DNA from 4 places in the Arthrobacter sp. CAN_A1 genome. Region 2 is predicted to be linked to each of the others. Evidence: riboswitches for the same ligand, from Rfam matches in the RefSeq annotation. Region 2 holds a riboswitch; each other region holds the start of a gene.
What was found. A riboswitch is a leader RNA that binds a small molecule or an ion and turns the genes downstream of it on or off. The one in region 2 is predicted to bind cyclic di-AMP.
Positions count from the first base shown of each region.

Region 1: another riboswitch for cyclic di-AMP. It lies ahead of IWX62_RS16210 (M23 family metallopeptidase); the one in region 2 lies ahead of IWX62_RS12930 (C40 family peptidase).
Region 3: another riboswitch for cyclic di-AMP. It lies ahead of IWX62_RS07090 (NlpC/P60 family protein); the one in region 2 lies ahead of IWX62_RS12930 (C40 family peptidase).
Region 4: another riboswitch for cyclic di-AMP. It lies ahead of IWX62_RS10265 (M23 family metallopeptidase); the one in region 2 lies ahead of IWX62_RS12930 (C40 family peptidase).

Region 1 covers NZ_JADOUR010000002.1:250,850-254,579, forward strand. Annotated here, with positions in the region: gene IWX62_RS03970 (SGNH/GDSL hydrolase family protein) at 1-144, opposite strand, end outside; gene IWX62_RS03975 (diacylglycerol/lipid kinase family protein) at 255-1,217, shown strand; gene IWX62_RS16210 (M23 family metallopeptidase) at 1,329-2,006, opposite strand; cyclic di-AMP (ydaO/yuaA leader) riboswitch at 2,011-2,200, opposite strand; gene IWX62_RS03985 (siderophore-interacting protein) at 2,306-3,430, opposite strand; gene IWX62_RS03990 (ABC transporter ATP-binding protein) at 3,427-3,730, opposite strand, start outside.
Region 2 covers NZ_JADOUR010000012.1:25,479-29,208, forward strand. Annotated here, with positions in the region: gene IWX62_RS12925 (TetR/AcrR family transcriptional regulator) at 33-593, shown strand; gene IWX62_RS12930 (C40 family peptidase) at 722-1,579, opposite strand; cyclic di-AMP (ydaO/yuaA leader) riboswitch at 1,583-1,796, opposite strand; gene IWX62_RS12935 (metal-sensitive transcriptional regulator) at 2,109-2,516, shown strand; gene IWX62_RS12940 (F510_1955 family glycosylhydrolase) at 2,585-3,484, opposite strand; gene IWX62_RS12945 (DUF305 domain-containing protein) at 3,565-3,730, opposite strand, start outside.
Region 3 covers NZ_JADOUR010000004.1:258,491-262,220, forward strand. Annotated here, with positions in the region: gene IWX62_RS07085 (hypothetical protein) at 1-439, shown strand, start outside; gene IWX62_RS07090 (NlpC/P60 family protein) at 522-1,400, opposite strand; cyclic di-AMP (ydaO/yuaA leader) riboswitch at 1,404-1,564, opposite strand; gene IWX62_RS07095 (hypothetical protein) at 1,677-2,285, shown strand; gene mutM (bifunctional DNA-formamidopyrimidine glycosylase/DNA-(apurinic or apyrimidinic site) lyase) at 2,602-3,597, opposite strand; gene rnc (ribonuclease III) at 3,606-3,730, opposite strand, start outside.
Region 4 covers NZ_JADOUR010000007.1:109,174-112,903, reverse strand. Annotated here, with positions in the region: gene serC (phosphoserine transaminase) at 1-274, opposite strand, end outside; gene IWX62_RS10270 (metal-dependent transcriptional regulator) at 523-1,230, shown strand; cyclic di-AMP (ydaO/yuaA leader) riboswitch at 1,369-1,542, shown strand; gene IWX62_RS10265 (M23 family metallopeptidase) at 1,545-2,348, shown strand; cyclic di-AMP (ydaO/yuaA leader) riboswitch at 2,473-2,636, shown strand; gene IWX62_RS10260 (hypothetical protein) at 2,642-3,469, shown strand; gene IWX62_RS10255 (NlpC/P60 family protein) at 3,499-3,730, shown strand, end outside.

The DNA of each region.
Region 1 (3,730 bases), on a different contig from region 2:
GCCCCAGGAGCTGTCGGCGAGGATCAGCTGCTCGGCCACCCGGTCCGCCCACCCCCGCACACCGTTGGGGCTGGCCTGATGCCAGTCGCCGACGCCTTCAGTAAACGAATCGCCAAGAGCCACATATCGCTGAGAGAATTCCACTAGACGAGGCTACCCGTTCTTGCTGCGGGATAAGCTGACGTTGGCAAGCCTGCTGATAACTTTTTGCCGATGCACCCGCACGCTCCCCGTCAACCATCGAGAAGGACACCATGACCCAGCCCTCCGACACCCGGACCAAGCGCGCCGCGTTGATCATCAACCCGGTCAAGAATACCGGCGCTGACATTCGCGCGATCGTTTCGGAGCTCTGCGCTGCCGAGGGATGGGACGAGGTGCTCTACCTGGAGACGTCAGTGGATGATCCGGGCCGCGGCCAGGCGCAGGAAGCCGTTCACGCCGGAGTGGACGTGGTGATCGCCGCGGGCGGTGACGGGACGGTCCGCTGCGTGGCAGAGGTGGTCAATGGCACCGGTGTGGCGCTGGGCCTGATCCCCTTGGGCACCGGCAACCTGCTGGCCCGCAACCTGGATATCGCCGTCGACAATCCGCAGGAGGCCGCCAAGGCCGCCCTGTTCGGCACCGAACGCAACGTCGACGTTGTGCACGTCACCGTGGACCGCGCCCAGGACTCCCACGTGTTCCTGGTGATGGCGGGACTGGGCTTTGACGCGTCAATCATGGCGGATACCCGCGACGACCTGAAGGACAAGGTGGGCTGGCTCGCCTACGTCGATGCCGGCATCAGGAACCTGAGCGGCAAGCCCACCCGCACGCGCATCACCCTGGATGGCGGCGAGGTCATTGAGCGCCGGTTGCGCAGCGTGATGGGCGGAAACTGCGGCAAGATCATGGGTGGTCTCGAGATTTTCCCGGGCGCGAAGATCGACGACGGGCTGCTGGACATCATGACCGTGGCACCGACCGGCCGGCTGGGCTGGTTCGGTGTGGTCGGGAAACTGTTTGCCCGCGGGAAGGGCAAGGACCCGTCGCTGGAGTACTTCCAGTGCAGGGAAGCCGAGATTCAGCTCGACGAGCCGCAGGAAATCCAGCTTGACGGCGACCCGTTGGGCAAGGGCACACACATGTCGCTGAAGGTGGATGCCAACTCTTTGCGGTTGCGGATGCCGTACGGCAAGAAGGATCCGGCAGTCGTCACCAACCCGGAGCCCTGAGCCGCTCCGGTTTCCCACCGGACGGGCCCCGTGGAGGGGATTGTCTGGACAATCCCCTCCACGGGGCGTGAACACCGGGAACGACGGCGGGATTCCTGAGTTTTCCGTGAGTTAGAGCCTGGTTTGGGGGTCGATCTTTTCCCCGTCAACCAGGAGTTCAAAATGGAGGTGGCAGCCGGTTGAATTGCCGGTGCTGCCGACGGCGCCCAGGCCCTGGGCCTTGTTCACCTTTTGCCCGACGGTCACGCCAAGCACGCTGAGGTGGTTGTACGAGGTTTCGAGTCCGCCACCGTGGTCCACCACGATCCGCTGGCCGCCGCCGTAGGCATGCCACCCGGACTCCACCACGGTGCCGGCGCGGGAGGCCAGAACCGGGGTGCCGCAGGCGCCGGCGTAGTCGGTCCCGGTGTGCAGTTCGTCACCGAACCCGCCCATCGGGTTCACCCGGTAGCCAAACGATGAGGCGATTGGCGCGCCCTTGATCGGGGCGGCGAAGGTTGCGGCATCGCTGGACAGCACAGTGGTTTTGGCCGCCGGGGTGGAGGCCATGGCGAGCGGTGATTCCTTACCGAAGTCGATCGTGGCATCGGCGTCGGCGGTGACGGGCGCCGTCGGGCCCGCCGGCTCATGGGCGACGGGCGACGGTGACATCTCGGCCGACGGGAAGAAGGCCGTCAGGGTAAGGCCCGCCGCTGCGGCAAGTGCACCCGTGGCGAGCAGGGCTGATCGGCGGATGGGCGTGGGCTGAACGGGCGCGCGGCGGCGCCCGGAAGTGACCGGCTTGGGCAAAACAAGAGCCTCTCTGCAACGCCGGTGAAGTTAGCTGTCGGATTCGAGCAAGAGTTGACTCGGCCCACTGCTGCTTTCCGGCACGAGAGCGGGAAAGCGATGTGCGAAGGGCTGCACCCCGAAGGCAGGAAAACTGCCAAAAGATGGGTCCTCCACCCCTGCCACGGTGAATTGGGGGCCGGCTGCTGACAGGGTTAGGCGTGCAGGCCGGGAGCCACAATGATGCAGATGGCTCCCTACAAGGATAGGCCACCTAACGGAAAAGTTACAATTCCGTTACACAACTCACGGCGTGGCGACTAGCTCAGCTCCGATCGTCCCCTGCGCCAGTACCCCATGAAAGCAACCTGCTTACGGTCGATGCCGACGTCGCGCACCAGGTATCGCCGCAGCCCTCGAACCACTGCAGCTTCGCCGGCGATCCACGCGTAGAACGGGAGCGCGCCGGACGGTCGGTCGGGGTTGAGCGAGCTGGTGAGCGTCGAGGCGTTCAACCGCTGGGGGGTTTCCCACAGGATCGTCTCGTCGATGTTCACCTCTTCGGGCTCCGGGCCGGCCGCCACGGCAGCGGCGGCGGCGAGCGTCAGCCCGGCCCGCGAGGTGGGATCCACCCCGACGGCGAAGGGCACTGCCAGCGACACCCACCCGGGCACACGGACCGCGTCACGAACCGCCGCGTCCAGGAGTTCCCCGTGGGGGCGCTGCCCCCGGGCCAGCCAGGTGATCCGGACCGACGACCCGGTGAGAACGTCCTGAAAGTCGGCCGGGTCCGGCACCTCAAGGAACGCGTGCCCGCCGACATCGGTCGGCAGCGACTCAAGGATGGCGCTGATGGCGGGCACCGCTGTCTCGTCACCAGCCAGCAGAATGTGCTGGGCCAGCCCCGGGCGCCATTCGATCCCCCCGTAGGAACCGGCGGTGGTGCAGGTGGCGGCGTGGACGTTCGGGCCGATCAGCCAGATCCGGTCGCCCGGCGTCGCTGCGGCGGCCCAGAGCGACGCCGGGCCCCCGTTGCCTTCGGCGTCGAAGTGCATGACGAAGTCGACGTCGATCTCGGGTTGATCATCGCCGCACCGGGCTTCCCTCACCGTATAGGTGCGCATCGACCCCCGGACGGCCGGGTCCAGTGCCAGCCACTGCTGGTACCAGCCAGGCCCCCCGGTGGGCGCCTCGAGCAGCGCCCGCAGGTTCAGGCGGGGGGCGTCGTCGTCCCGGCTGGCCGGGATCATCACCTTGATGCGCAGATCGAGGCTGGGGCCCTGGACGCCGAAATCCTTCAGGCAGGCCCCACCAAAGGTGATGCGCTGGAAGTTGTCGCTCAGGCGCTGCACCCGGGTCACGACGACGTCGAACGCTGTCACTGCCGAGACTGCCGCTTCGGCGCGCTGGGCCTGGCGGGCGGTACGGTTGCTGACTTCGGTCATGATGCTGCCTCCAGGTGGTGCGCAGGCAGCGTGTCCTGCGGGTTAGGCAGATACCCCTGCCCGGTGGTCGAGTCGGATGGGGCCGTGGTGGGCCCGGCGTCGGAATGGTGGCGGCCCACCGGCACCACCATGGGGGTGCCGGAGACGGGGTCCGGGATAACGCGGCACTCCAGGCCGAATACCGAGGTGACTGTCTCCTCGGTCACGACGTCGGACGGGTTGCCCTCGGCGGCGATGCGGCCGTCCTTCATGGCGATCAGGTGGTCGGCGTAGCGCGCGGCGAGGTTGAGATCGTGGAGG
Region 2 (3,730 bases):
AACGATGGTTCTCCCGCAAGTACACTTGAACAATGGACGAGGGAAAAGTACGCGACAGCGTGATCGAGGCCGCTGACGCGCTGTACTACGCACGCGGCATCCAGGCGGTAGGAATGGACGCTTTGCGAGAGGCATCCGGGGTGTCGCTGAAACGGCTCTACCGGTTGTTCCCGTCAAAAGAAGCGATAGTCCTCGCGGTACTGCAATACCGGCATCAGCTCTGGACCGACGGCGTCACAACAGCCGTTGACCGTGCCGCCTCCCCCGAAGACCGACTTCTGGCTGTTTACGACTACCTCGCCGACTGGTTTGCCAGCGACTCATTTCGGGGCTGCGGCTTCATCAACGCCTTCGGCGAGCTCGGGGCCGTTTCGCCCGCAGTCGCCGAGGTAGCGCGGCTCCACAAACACTCGTTCCAGGAATACCTCGGCCGCCTCGTCGCCGACGCCGGAGGAACAACCGAACTTGCCGCCCAGCTGGCCATCCTGGCCGAAGGCGCACAAACCACTGCCGCGATCAGCGGAACCACCGAACCCGCACGGCAAGCCCGCCGAGCAGCCGAGATACTTATCGCCTCGATCGACTCGATGTAAGGGCGTGGCGAACGGCAGGATCCGCGACGGTCTGACCCGACTCCGCGAACCAAAAGTGGCAGGTGCCCTCCGCTCAGGACACCTGCCACTTTTGATCGGCTTGCGGAGCATTTCCGCAAGGTCGGGTATTAGCCGTTGACTCGCACGAAGTAGGAACCGGCGAGGTCGGACAGCGGGTGCTCGATGGTGAGGTTTGAACCGTTCATGCCGCTGCTGATGACGTTTCCGTTCCCGACGTAGATGGCGATGTGGCCGGGGCGGACGACGAGGTCACCGGGGGCCGGGGTCGAGACCCGGGTTCCGTACTGGTCGAACTGCAGGGGGCCGAGGTCTCCGACGTTCAGGCCGATGGAGCGCAGCGCCCGCTCGACGAGAATGGTGCAGTCCTGGATGGAGCCGAGCTGCCCGTATGCCGAGGCGACCAGTGCTGAGCCGACGCCGCTCGCGGGAACTGACGGGGTTTCCGGCGCGATGGGAGTAATGGAACCCGAGGCCAGGGACATCATGGCCGGCGCGGCGGCGGGCGCCGGTGACGCAGGGGCCGGTGCCGCGGCAAAGGCCTGTGTCGCGGGTGCGGCCGGAACGGTAGCGGGGCTGACGGCTGCGCTTGGACCGCCGGTGAGCTGGATCTGCTGTCCGGGGTAGATCACTGAGGCGTAGGAGAGGCCGTTCTGGGCCAACAGGGTATCGAGGTTGATGCCGTGCAGTGAGGCGATCGCACCCAGAGTGTCACCGGCAACGACAGTGTGAACACCTGCAGTCGGCGCCGAAACGGTTGTCGTCTGCGCGGGTGCGGTGTCCTGAGTGTAGGTTCCCGCGTGGGCGGCGGCTCCGACGGAGAAGACGAGGCTGCCGGTTGCGGCTGCGATGATGGCTGGCTTGCCCAGTGCGACGGCATTGGTCTTCGCGGAGTAGGCCAGGCCGGTGAGGGCGACGGAGTGGGTGGTTGCGGCGCGGTGGCGTGCAGGAATGGACGTACGTGACATGGTGTTTTGCCTCTCCCATGCCTGCGGGGTGAGCTGTCGGGTTCGGATGGGAGTCACCCGGCCGACCGCTATCTGTGCTGTCCTGCGATCGCTAACGATGCTGCAGGTTCTGCTCTGGATAGTCGGATCGACTTAACCCCGAGGGTCACCGCGTGCGGTGGCCCGGTGGAAACGTGGTTCCCCCGTCCCTGCCATCTGGATTGTGCGAACGGCTCCCGGTGCAGTGGCAGGACTCGGCATTCTGCGCGGGAATATGACCTCGGCGGATGCCAGGATCACTCAAATGAGAATACCCCACCCTGGTATTTAAGTCACATTACGGTAACGGAATTCAGCAACCTTTCAGGGTGCTCCCAGGAATAGCGGAGCGCTGGCGGAGGAGGGAACCGATTCCGACGTCCACGCGTTCGCGACTGTTCGAAACATCGATAATACTTAGAAGGCTGCGCGGAGTGCGCCGTTGGGGACCCACCATCGATCCTGTCCGGGCACTACCCGAGCAGGTCGGTTGGTATTGAAAGGATAGACCGTGAACGCCGGAGCAGGACCTCGGAGCACGACCATTGACACACCGAAAGCAGCCTCCACTGAAGGTTCCACGGCGGAGTCCCGGGCAACGGCCCAGCCGGTTCCCGCTGGCGGAGTACACGGTTACTCCCCAGACAAGGCGGCCTATCTACGGCGCCTGAAGCGCATCGAAGGACAGGTCCGCGGGATAGCGCGGATGGTCGATGAGGATCAGTACTGCATCGATATTCTCACCCAGGTCGCGGCGGTCAATAGTGCCATGCACGCCGTGAGTCTGGGCCTGCTGGAAAATCATTTGCAACACTGTGTCGTCTCCGCAGCAAAGGAGGCCGAAACCAGCGGGTCCTCCAAAGCCGTTGACGCGAAGGTTAAGGAAGCAACACAGGCAATCAGCAGGCTGCTGCGCTAGCCCCTCTCCCGGTATCATGCGGTGATCCCAGGGCTTCCGGATTTCGATCGGCCATCCTAACCCCGCGTTTACTGGTGGCTCGATCTGATGTCCGTGAAGGTTTGCCCGTTGTCGTTGGAGACCTGGACACCGTTTTCGGTCGCGACCCAGATGCGCTGGGTGGAATCCTTTAGCAGGTGGGTTGCGATTGCCGCTACCTGGCCGGGGACTGTTCCTTGTTCGGTCCAGGTTAACCCCGCGTCATCACTGGTGTGAATCTGTCCCTCGGGTGTGATCCCGGCTGTTGCTCCTTGTGAAAGGGCCGTGAGCATCAGCAGGGGTGCTCCGGGCACGGAAGCCCACGTTTCGCCGTCGTCGGTGGAACGCTGCAGGCCTTCCTCGGTGGTCGCCAGTACAACACTGTCGCGGGCCGTTGCGCCCAGGTTGAACACGGGAATCTGTTCATCAACGGGTTCCCACGACGCCCCCTCAGCACTGGTCTGGAGCTGGCCGTCGAAACCGACTATCCCAGCGCCGGTGGCGGCGAGGGCGTGGAAGTCGGACTCTCCTTGTCGGGACAGCGGCTGCCAGGTCTGGCCTTGGTCGGTGGACCGGATCAGCCCCACCGGGTCGGGCAGGTCGGTTCCCGGACCGGGATGACCGGAGGCGTAAAGGTCACCGTTCCCTGCCGCGGTGAACCCCATCAGGTCGATGGTCGGGCCGATCTGACTTGCGGGCGATTCTGAGACGTCGAACAAGCCATCGTGGGTGGCGAGGAGGACACGGTTTGTGCTGGGATCCACGCTCATGCCATGGACGTGACCGGTTGGATAACCCTCCGCGCTGACTGACGGGGCCGCGGTACTGGCGCTGTTGGCTCCCTGCGGGGGTTGTGGTGAGCAAGCGGTAACGACGAGGATCGCTGCGGTCATGACCACCGCCGGGGCAGCCCGTCGTGGGCGGGGTAAAGAGCGGTGAATACGAGGCATGTCAATAGTCCTTGAAGTCAAAATAGGAGCGAGTGGGGAGCGCCACAGATTGGCCCTCCCCACTTAAAATCGGTGGCAGATTAGAGCTCGGCGAGCAACTCGTCCATCTCCAGGATTTCGGCCTGCTGGGTTTCCACAATCGTCTCGGCGAGGGCGATCGCTTCAGGGTTCTCGCCGTTGTCGATTTCTTCCTGAGCCATGTCCACTGCCCCTTCGTGGTGTTCGGTCATGGATTCGAGGAACAGT
Region 3 (3,730 bases), on a different contig from region 2:
GTTCGCCAGCACTCTTGACGTGATCGACGCTTTACTGAGGTGGGAGCGTCGCACCGGTGGATCAGACGAGGTCGGCCGGGCCCGCCACGCGGGTGAGGAGTATCTGCTTCGACGCAGTCTGTTCCGGTCGTTGCGCACAGGCGAGGTGGTGAACCCCCGATGGCTTGAGTTCTCGTACCCTCCGCGCTGGCACTATGACCTGCTCAAAGCGACGAGCTATTTCGCTCTCCGCGGCGGGCCAGCCGATCCGAGGCTGACCGAGGCAGTCGATCACGTGCGCGCCAAGCGTCGGACAAATGGACGTTGGCTGCTGGAGAACACTCACCCCGGGGCGGTCCACTTCCGATTCGAAGAACCCGTTGGTACATCGAGCCGGTGGAACACCCTCCGGGCATTGCGGGTTCTTCGCTGGTACGACGCCGCACGTCTCTCCAACTGAGCAAAAGCATGAAGGCACCACCGGATCTCTCCGGTGGTGCCTTCACTGCTAATTCCCGGTCCGCAGAGGCGGGGCTGGGGGCTTAGAGGGTGTAATACCCCACCAGTGGCATGGCGCTGACCGCGTGGACGAGGGTGCCCTGGCTTGGGTTCAGGGCGCTGACCATCTGGCCGCCACCGATGTAGATACCGATGTGTCCGCCACCATTTTGGACGACGAGGTCGCCGGGCTGTGGGTTGCTGGTGGGGGTCAGCGCGCCCATCTGTGCCTGGCTGGTGCGGGGCAGGTCGATGCCGTGCTGGGCGTAGACCCACTGGACGAAGCCCGAGCAGTCCCAGCCAGCGGTTGAGCTGGTGCCACCGAAGACGTACGGTGAGCCGACCATCGACTGCGCGGTTCCCGCGATACCTGCACTGGACACCTGGCCGCCGGTGGACGCCGCGCCGATGGGCTGGATGTCCTCGGAGGCGGTGGTGATGCCCAGGTTGCTGGTTTCGGCGGGGGCAGCTGGTGCAGCTACCTGAGTCGCTGGCGCCGGTGCAGGTGCTGCTGGTGCTGCTACCTGGGTAGCCTGGCCAGCGTTACCGGACAGTGAGATGACGTCACCTGGGAAGATGACCGAGTCCCAGCCGAGGCCGTTGGCGGCGAAGAGTGCCTCGACGCTGACACCGTAGGTGCCGGCGATGCTGCCGAGAGTATCTCCCGCCTGAACGGTGTGGCTGGAGGTGCCGGGTGCCGGGGCGCTGGCAGCCTGAGCGACTGGTGCAGGCGCGGCCTGGACGTTGATTTCGCCTGCAGCGTTGGCGGGAAGTCCGGCGCTCAACATCAGACCTGATGCTGCAACGACGACTGCTGCTGGACGGCCGATAGCGCCAGCGTGTGAGCTGACTGCCTTCGAAACGGTCTGCATGGCGCTTGGCGGGGTCGCACGGTGGCGCGCGATATAACGGTTCTTGGACATGATGTTGCCTCTCCCAGTGCCTGCGAAGTTAGCTGTCGGATTCGGATGGGAGCCACCCGGGCGCACTATCACGCCTTCACCCCTAGGCCGTCTCTCGACGACCACTACTGGTTCCCCCGCTTCTGCCGGATGTATGCGAACGGACCTCACGGCAGCGGCAGAATTAGGCAATCTGTCGGGAGGACGCTGAGTTGAACGGAACCCGGCGTGCCGTCTACTGTACATTTCGGTTTGGGGTTTTGTCACATTTAGGTTACGGGGGCAGTGTGCTGTTGAATGACCTCCCTCGGTGCTGACATCGGATCGGGGACGTCGGAGACCACGGCGGACAAGCTCCAGGAAGGTGTCCGGTTCCACACCCTTGATGTACACCTGTGTCTGGGGGTTGAGTCCTGCCCGTCGGAGGTGATAGCGGGCGGCCGTCTCGATAATGGACTGCGAGTGGGGATCGATCAGCCGGGCCACTCCCCGCTCCCGCGCATTACGTTTCCCGGCCAGGGCGGCCAGCAGCTCACGTGGTGCTACAAACCCCCGCACCACAGCCGACTCCAGAATGCACAGCGCATCAAGCTCTGGCAGGCAGCTGACGCATTGCACGCAGATATCAATCATGCTCAGAGGCGACTGGGCACGATGGACAACGAATCGTTCTCCCAGCGGCCGGCTGTGATTGACGCTCACATGGACCATATGGGGCTGACGCAGTATCCAGAGATTTCGGTGCGCTGCGGCGCTGATGCATGCGAGTTCCGCCTTGGCACAGGTTGCGATGAGGAGGCTCCCCGCGGTGTCGGGCAGCGCGAAGACGCCCGGCATGGGGCTTACCACCTCACCTTTGGCCAGGGCAGCCCCGAGGTGTACGCTGCCCAGGCCGGCTCGGGTTAGTTCCTTACGGCGTGCCACGCCGCCAAGCTTTTGAAGGGTTTTCACGGTGTCCATGCCCCATGGTTACCCACCCGTGGAGGGCGCAGCAGGGTGACTTGCGCTAAGTGGGCAATTCTCTCTGGTGGAGGAGAAGTGAGCCCGGGCGGTAGACCCGCTGCGGGAGCCGCCCAAGCCATTCTCAGAGGAGTTTGCCCAGTGTAGGGGCCGATTCGGTGGAGAGTTCCGGACATGCCCAGCGAATCCGGCCATCCAGTGGGCAAAGGGCAGGGGCAGGGCCAAAGGTCAGGGGCAGGTACCGGGTGGGCCAGGGGCAGGTCTACCAGCGGCCGTTGCGGGGTCTGGGCTGGCACCGCGGGCAGCTGAAGGACGACCGGTTCATAAACATCTCCCGCCGGATCAGGGAAAAACCCTGGAAGGACGGGTCCGCGGCACAGCGGGTGCAGGGTTCACCCTCCCTGCCGTAGGCGTTGAGGGACCGCTCAAAGTAGCCGGAGGTTCCATTGACGTTCACGTAGAGCGAGTCGAAGCTGGTGCCGCCGGCTTCGAGCGCCCGTGCCATCACGTCGCGACTGGCGTCCACCAGCCGCAGCGCGTCGGCGCGGCGCATGGTGTCGGTCGGTCGGGCGTAATGGACCCTGGCCGCCCACAGCGCTTCATCGGCGTAGATGTTGCCGATCCCGGAGATCAGGCCCTGATCGAGCAATGCGCGCTTGATGCCCGTCTTGCGCCGCCGCAGCTTCGCGAAGAAGGAGTCAAAGGAGAACGCCGGATCCAGCGGATCGCGGGCAATGTGGGACGCCTCAACCGGAATCAGAGGCAGCGGGCTCTCGCCCAGCCCACCCGGCTGGCCATCATCGGTCGACACCATCGATGTCACAAAGAGGCCGCCAAAAATCCTTTGGTCGACAAACCGCAGCTCCGCTGGCAAGGGTCCGGTGGAGGGATCCTCTGCAGCCGACAGGGTCAACCTGACCCGGAGGTGCTTCTCCTCGGGCGAGCCCGCGTCTTTGACCAGCAACTGCCCGCTCATCCCCAGGTGCGCCATCAGAGCAACTGGAACTACACAATCAGCGGAGGCCACCCCGGGGGAACCGCCCTCATCCGGAGCGGCCAACGGCAGCCACAGGAACTTCCCGCGCCGCACCACGTCAAGCACCCGGGCTCCCCCGAGGTTGCCGGCGAAGTCCTCCGCGCCGAGCCCGTGACGGCGGATGGACCGGGAGTCGAGGATGTCGACGTCGTCAATGGTTCGCCCCAGCACCCAGCGGGCCAGGCCGCGGCGCACCACCTCGACCTCGGGAAGTTCGGGCATGGTGAAGCTTAGGCTGACTCGGTGGAAGCTGTGGTAGCCGGGTCGGGTTCGGAGAATTCCTCAGCCGACGAAGCGGCGGCGGGGACCGTCACCGAGTAGGCGGACGACTTGGGTTCCGCCGCAATGACCCGCA
Region 4 (3,730 bases), on a different contig from region 2:
CAAAGGACGCCACATCCCAGAAAGCGGTTGACCCGCCGACTCCCAGAATCACTTCGTAGCCGTCCGGTGCGCTGAACAGTTGGGTCAGGCCGTCCCGGATCGACCCGACAAGATTGCGCACCGGCGCCTGCCGGTGGGAGGTGCCCAGCAGGGTGCGCCCGGCCTGGGCGAGTGCTTCCAGTTGACCGTCACGGACCTTCGAGGGGCCGGCACCGAAACGCCCGTCGGCGGGGAGGAGCCCAGCGGGGATTGTGTGGTCCGGGGAAATACTCATGGTTCCTCCAAAGGGGTAAGCGTGCAACTCGCGACGGGTTTCATTCTGCCGCACTGGCGGTCTCCGGCGACATTTGTGAACCGCATCGGGAGGCGTGGACGGCGGCGGCTGATTGCCTTGGCCGGCAGGAAATGGGTTAACCTTGGGAGGCGTAGAACTCCCGTTCGGCGCTGGCGTTACGTGCCGCGTTCCCACCGCGCAAGCTGCCCGCTGATCCAACCCGCACCAGTGCCTAGGAGCTGAACCGCATGACGGACCTCATCGATACCACTGAGATGTACCTGCGGACCATCCTGGAACTGGAGGAGGAAAACATTGTTGCCCTCCGCGCCCGGATCGCCGAACGGCTCCGTCACTCAGGCCCTACCGTGTCGCAGACCATCGGCCGGATGGAACGCGACGGGCTGGTGGTGGTCTCGGGCGACCGCCACCTGGAATTTACTGACCTCGGCCGCCGTCGTGCCATCGGTGTCATGCGTAAACACCGTCTCGCTGAACGTTTGCTTTCCGACGTGATCGGCCTCGACTGGGCGTACGTCCATGAGGAGGCTTGCCGCTGGGAGCATGTGATGAGTGAACGGGTTGAACAGCGCCTCTACGAGCTGCTCGGAAAACCCACCGAATCTCCCTACGGCAACCCCATCCCCGGGCTTGAGGCGCTGGGCGGACCGCCGACCGAAAACTTCACCGCCGGTGTGTTGAGCCTCCTGTCAGTGATCGGGACCAACCCGCCCGGATCGGTCATCACCCTGGTCCGGTTGGCCGAACCTATTCAGGTGGATCCTGAGTTGCTGTCACAGCTTGATGAGGGCGGATTGCGACCGGGAACGGTCATCAGCGTGCAGACGGTCGGCGATTACGTGTCGGTCCGGGTCGAGGGGATCGAAGGCGCTCTTGAACTGCCGCCTGAGGTTGCTGCACACGTGTTTGTTTCGGTCAGCCCGACGGTAGTTTAGGGCAGAACAGCGCACTGTTGCCGCAAGTTATCCACAGGAAAAGATAACGAACGTATCTCTTTTGCTTCTGGTCCCGGATAATGGAAAACTGGCGTTGATACATCAGCGTTACCTGATCCGCACGCCTAACCCTGTCAGCGGATCAGGATGCTGAGAACCCGTGACAGGGGCGGAGGACCCATCGATGACGGCTGTTTCGCCGCCTTGGGGTGAAGTCCGGATCCGGTGCCGCGTCAGTGGACCAGATCAGGACCGAGTTCTTTCCCGACTCGAATCCGACAGCTAACTTCGCAGGCATATACGAAAGGGACCCTTTGTCGAAGCACCATGCTTCGGGACGCCGCCGTGCCGGTGCCCCAGTACCAATAGCGCGCCCGAGAGACGCCCAGCGGCTCGAGCGACGACGTCGGGCCACCCGGGTCCGAAGCGACCTTTCGCTGACCGGGATGAGCCAGAAGGTGGCCATTGCCGCCGCCGCGTCAGGGCTGGTCCTCACCATCGCGCTGCCCACCACTGCCGCGTCCATTCCGGCCGGGGAGACGGCTGCCGCCACCGGTGAGGCCGTTGCTGCCGCCGAAACGACAGTTGCACCGCGGGATATCACGGTTCCCGACGCCGCACTGGTTGATTTCAGCCGCACCGCACTGCAGAGCACGTTCGACGCCGACGCCAAACTCACCGAGATCATGACCGCCGCAGGGTCCGCGGCCGTGCCTGCCGCAGCCAGGGGATCGTTGTCCGCGCCGCTGGACGATCTCATCATGACCTCACCCTTCGGTTACCGGGTCAGTCCGATTACCGGGATGGGTGGGGAACTCCACTCCGGACAGGACTTCAGTAGCTCCTGCGGCACCGAAGTGTTGTCCGCAGCGGCCGGCACCGTCACCTTCGCCGGCTGGCACCCCTACGGCGGAGGAAACCGTGTGGTGATCGACCACGGCAACGGACTTGAATCCACCTACAACCACCTCTCGCTCAGCAGCGTCAAGGAGGGGCAAAAGGTTGACCGCGGCGAGGCAGTCGCACAGAGCGGCAGCACCGGCGCCTCGACCGGGTGCCACCTCCACTTCGAAGTGATGGTTGACGGCCAGACCGTCGACCCCATGGGCTGGCTGTAACCAAGGCCACACCGTTCCGTGACCGGAATGTGACATTGTGGCCGATCTGCTGTACCGTCGATCCCGTGCCAAATTCTTATAGGTTTGGCACTCCCGAGCAGATCGCCTAGCTCTGCCACTGCCCGGGGTCCGTTCGCACAATTCGCATGGCAGAGGCGGGGGAACCAATTAGTGGATTTCGCAAGAAATCCTTGGGGTTAAGTCGCATGTTTCCAACAGGAAAGTTGCGGCCGGGTGACTCCCATCCGAATCCGACAGCTCACCTCGCAGGCAATTGGGAGAGGCAATCAAACGTGTCAACTAGCTCTTCTCTGGGCCGCCACAGGGCCGCCCGCACGCACACCAGCCCCCTGACGGCGATCTCCACCGCTGTCTCCTCGAACGCCGGATCGGTAGGCCGCCAGGCCGCCGTCATCGTCGCAGCCTCAGGGCTTGTCCTGACTGCCGGATTGCCGGCACACGGGATCGGCGAGGCCGAGCGCGTTGCCCTCTCCACCCCCCTGAACTCGGTATCGGTGACCGCAGATGCAGTCAGCGCAGCCGCCACCGCGGAGATCACCTTCGAGCGCACCGCCGTCACGGCAACACCCGCCGTCGTGGAAGCTGCACCAGCCGTTGAGGTCCAGGCCGACGTCGTTGAGCCAGTAGCCGAAGCCGTTGCACCAGCCGCCGTCGTCGAACCCGTCGTGCAGGAAGCTGCCCCGGCCGCCGAGGCGCCGGTCGAGGCCCCCGCCGCTCCAGCACCTGCACCTGCTCCAGTCGCAGCAACTCCGGCGCCCGCCGCCGAGGAGCCAGCACCGGCAGCACCGTCCGGCAACATCGCAGCAGGGCTCGTCGGATCCGCCTACTCCCAGATTGGTGTTGCGCAGGATTGCACCGCCATGGTCGAGAAGGCACTTCGATCGGTCGGTAAGTCAGTCGGAGACATCGCCCCGAGCGGCTTCTTCGCCTTCGGTTCGGTTGTCGGTTCGCCGGCAGCAGGCGACCTGGTCATCACCGGCGGCCACGTGGCAATCTACGTCGGCAACGGCCAGGTCATCAGCGGTGGCCTGAACGGTATGAACACCGGCCTCCACTCCCTTTCAGACCTTCCCGGCGCAAGCTTCGTCCGCGTTAGCTAAGACCCCCTTAAACCTTGGAGAACGCAAGAATGACAACTCGCGCAGCAATTGCACGTCACCGCGCCGACAAGCGCCACGCCACCAACTTCTCGGCCCTGGCCAAGGCAGTCACTGAAAACGCCGGCGGTGTAGGCCGCCAGGCAGCAGTGATCGCCGCTGCCTCCGGCCTCGTCCTGACCGGCGGGGTGTCGGCGAACGCCGCTGACCTCTCGCTTGAGTCGGTCGAACGCGTCGCCCTCACCTCGGCCTTGGAGGTTCAGG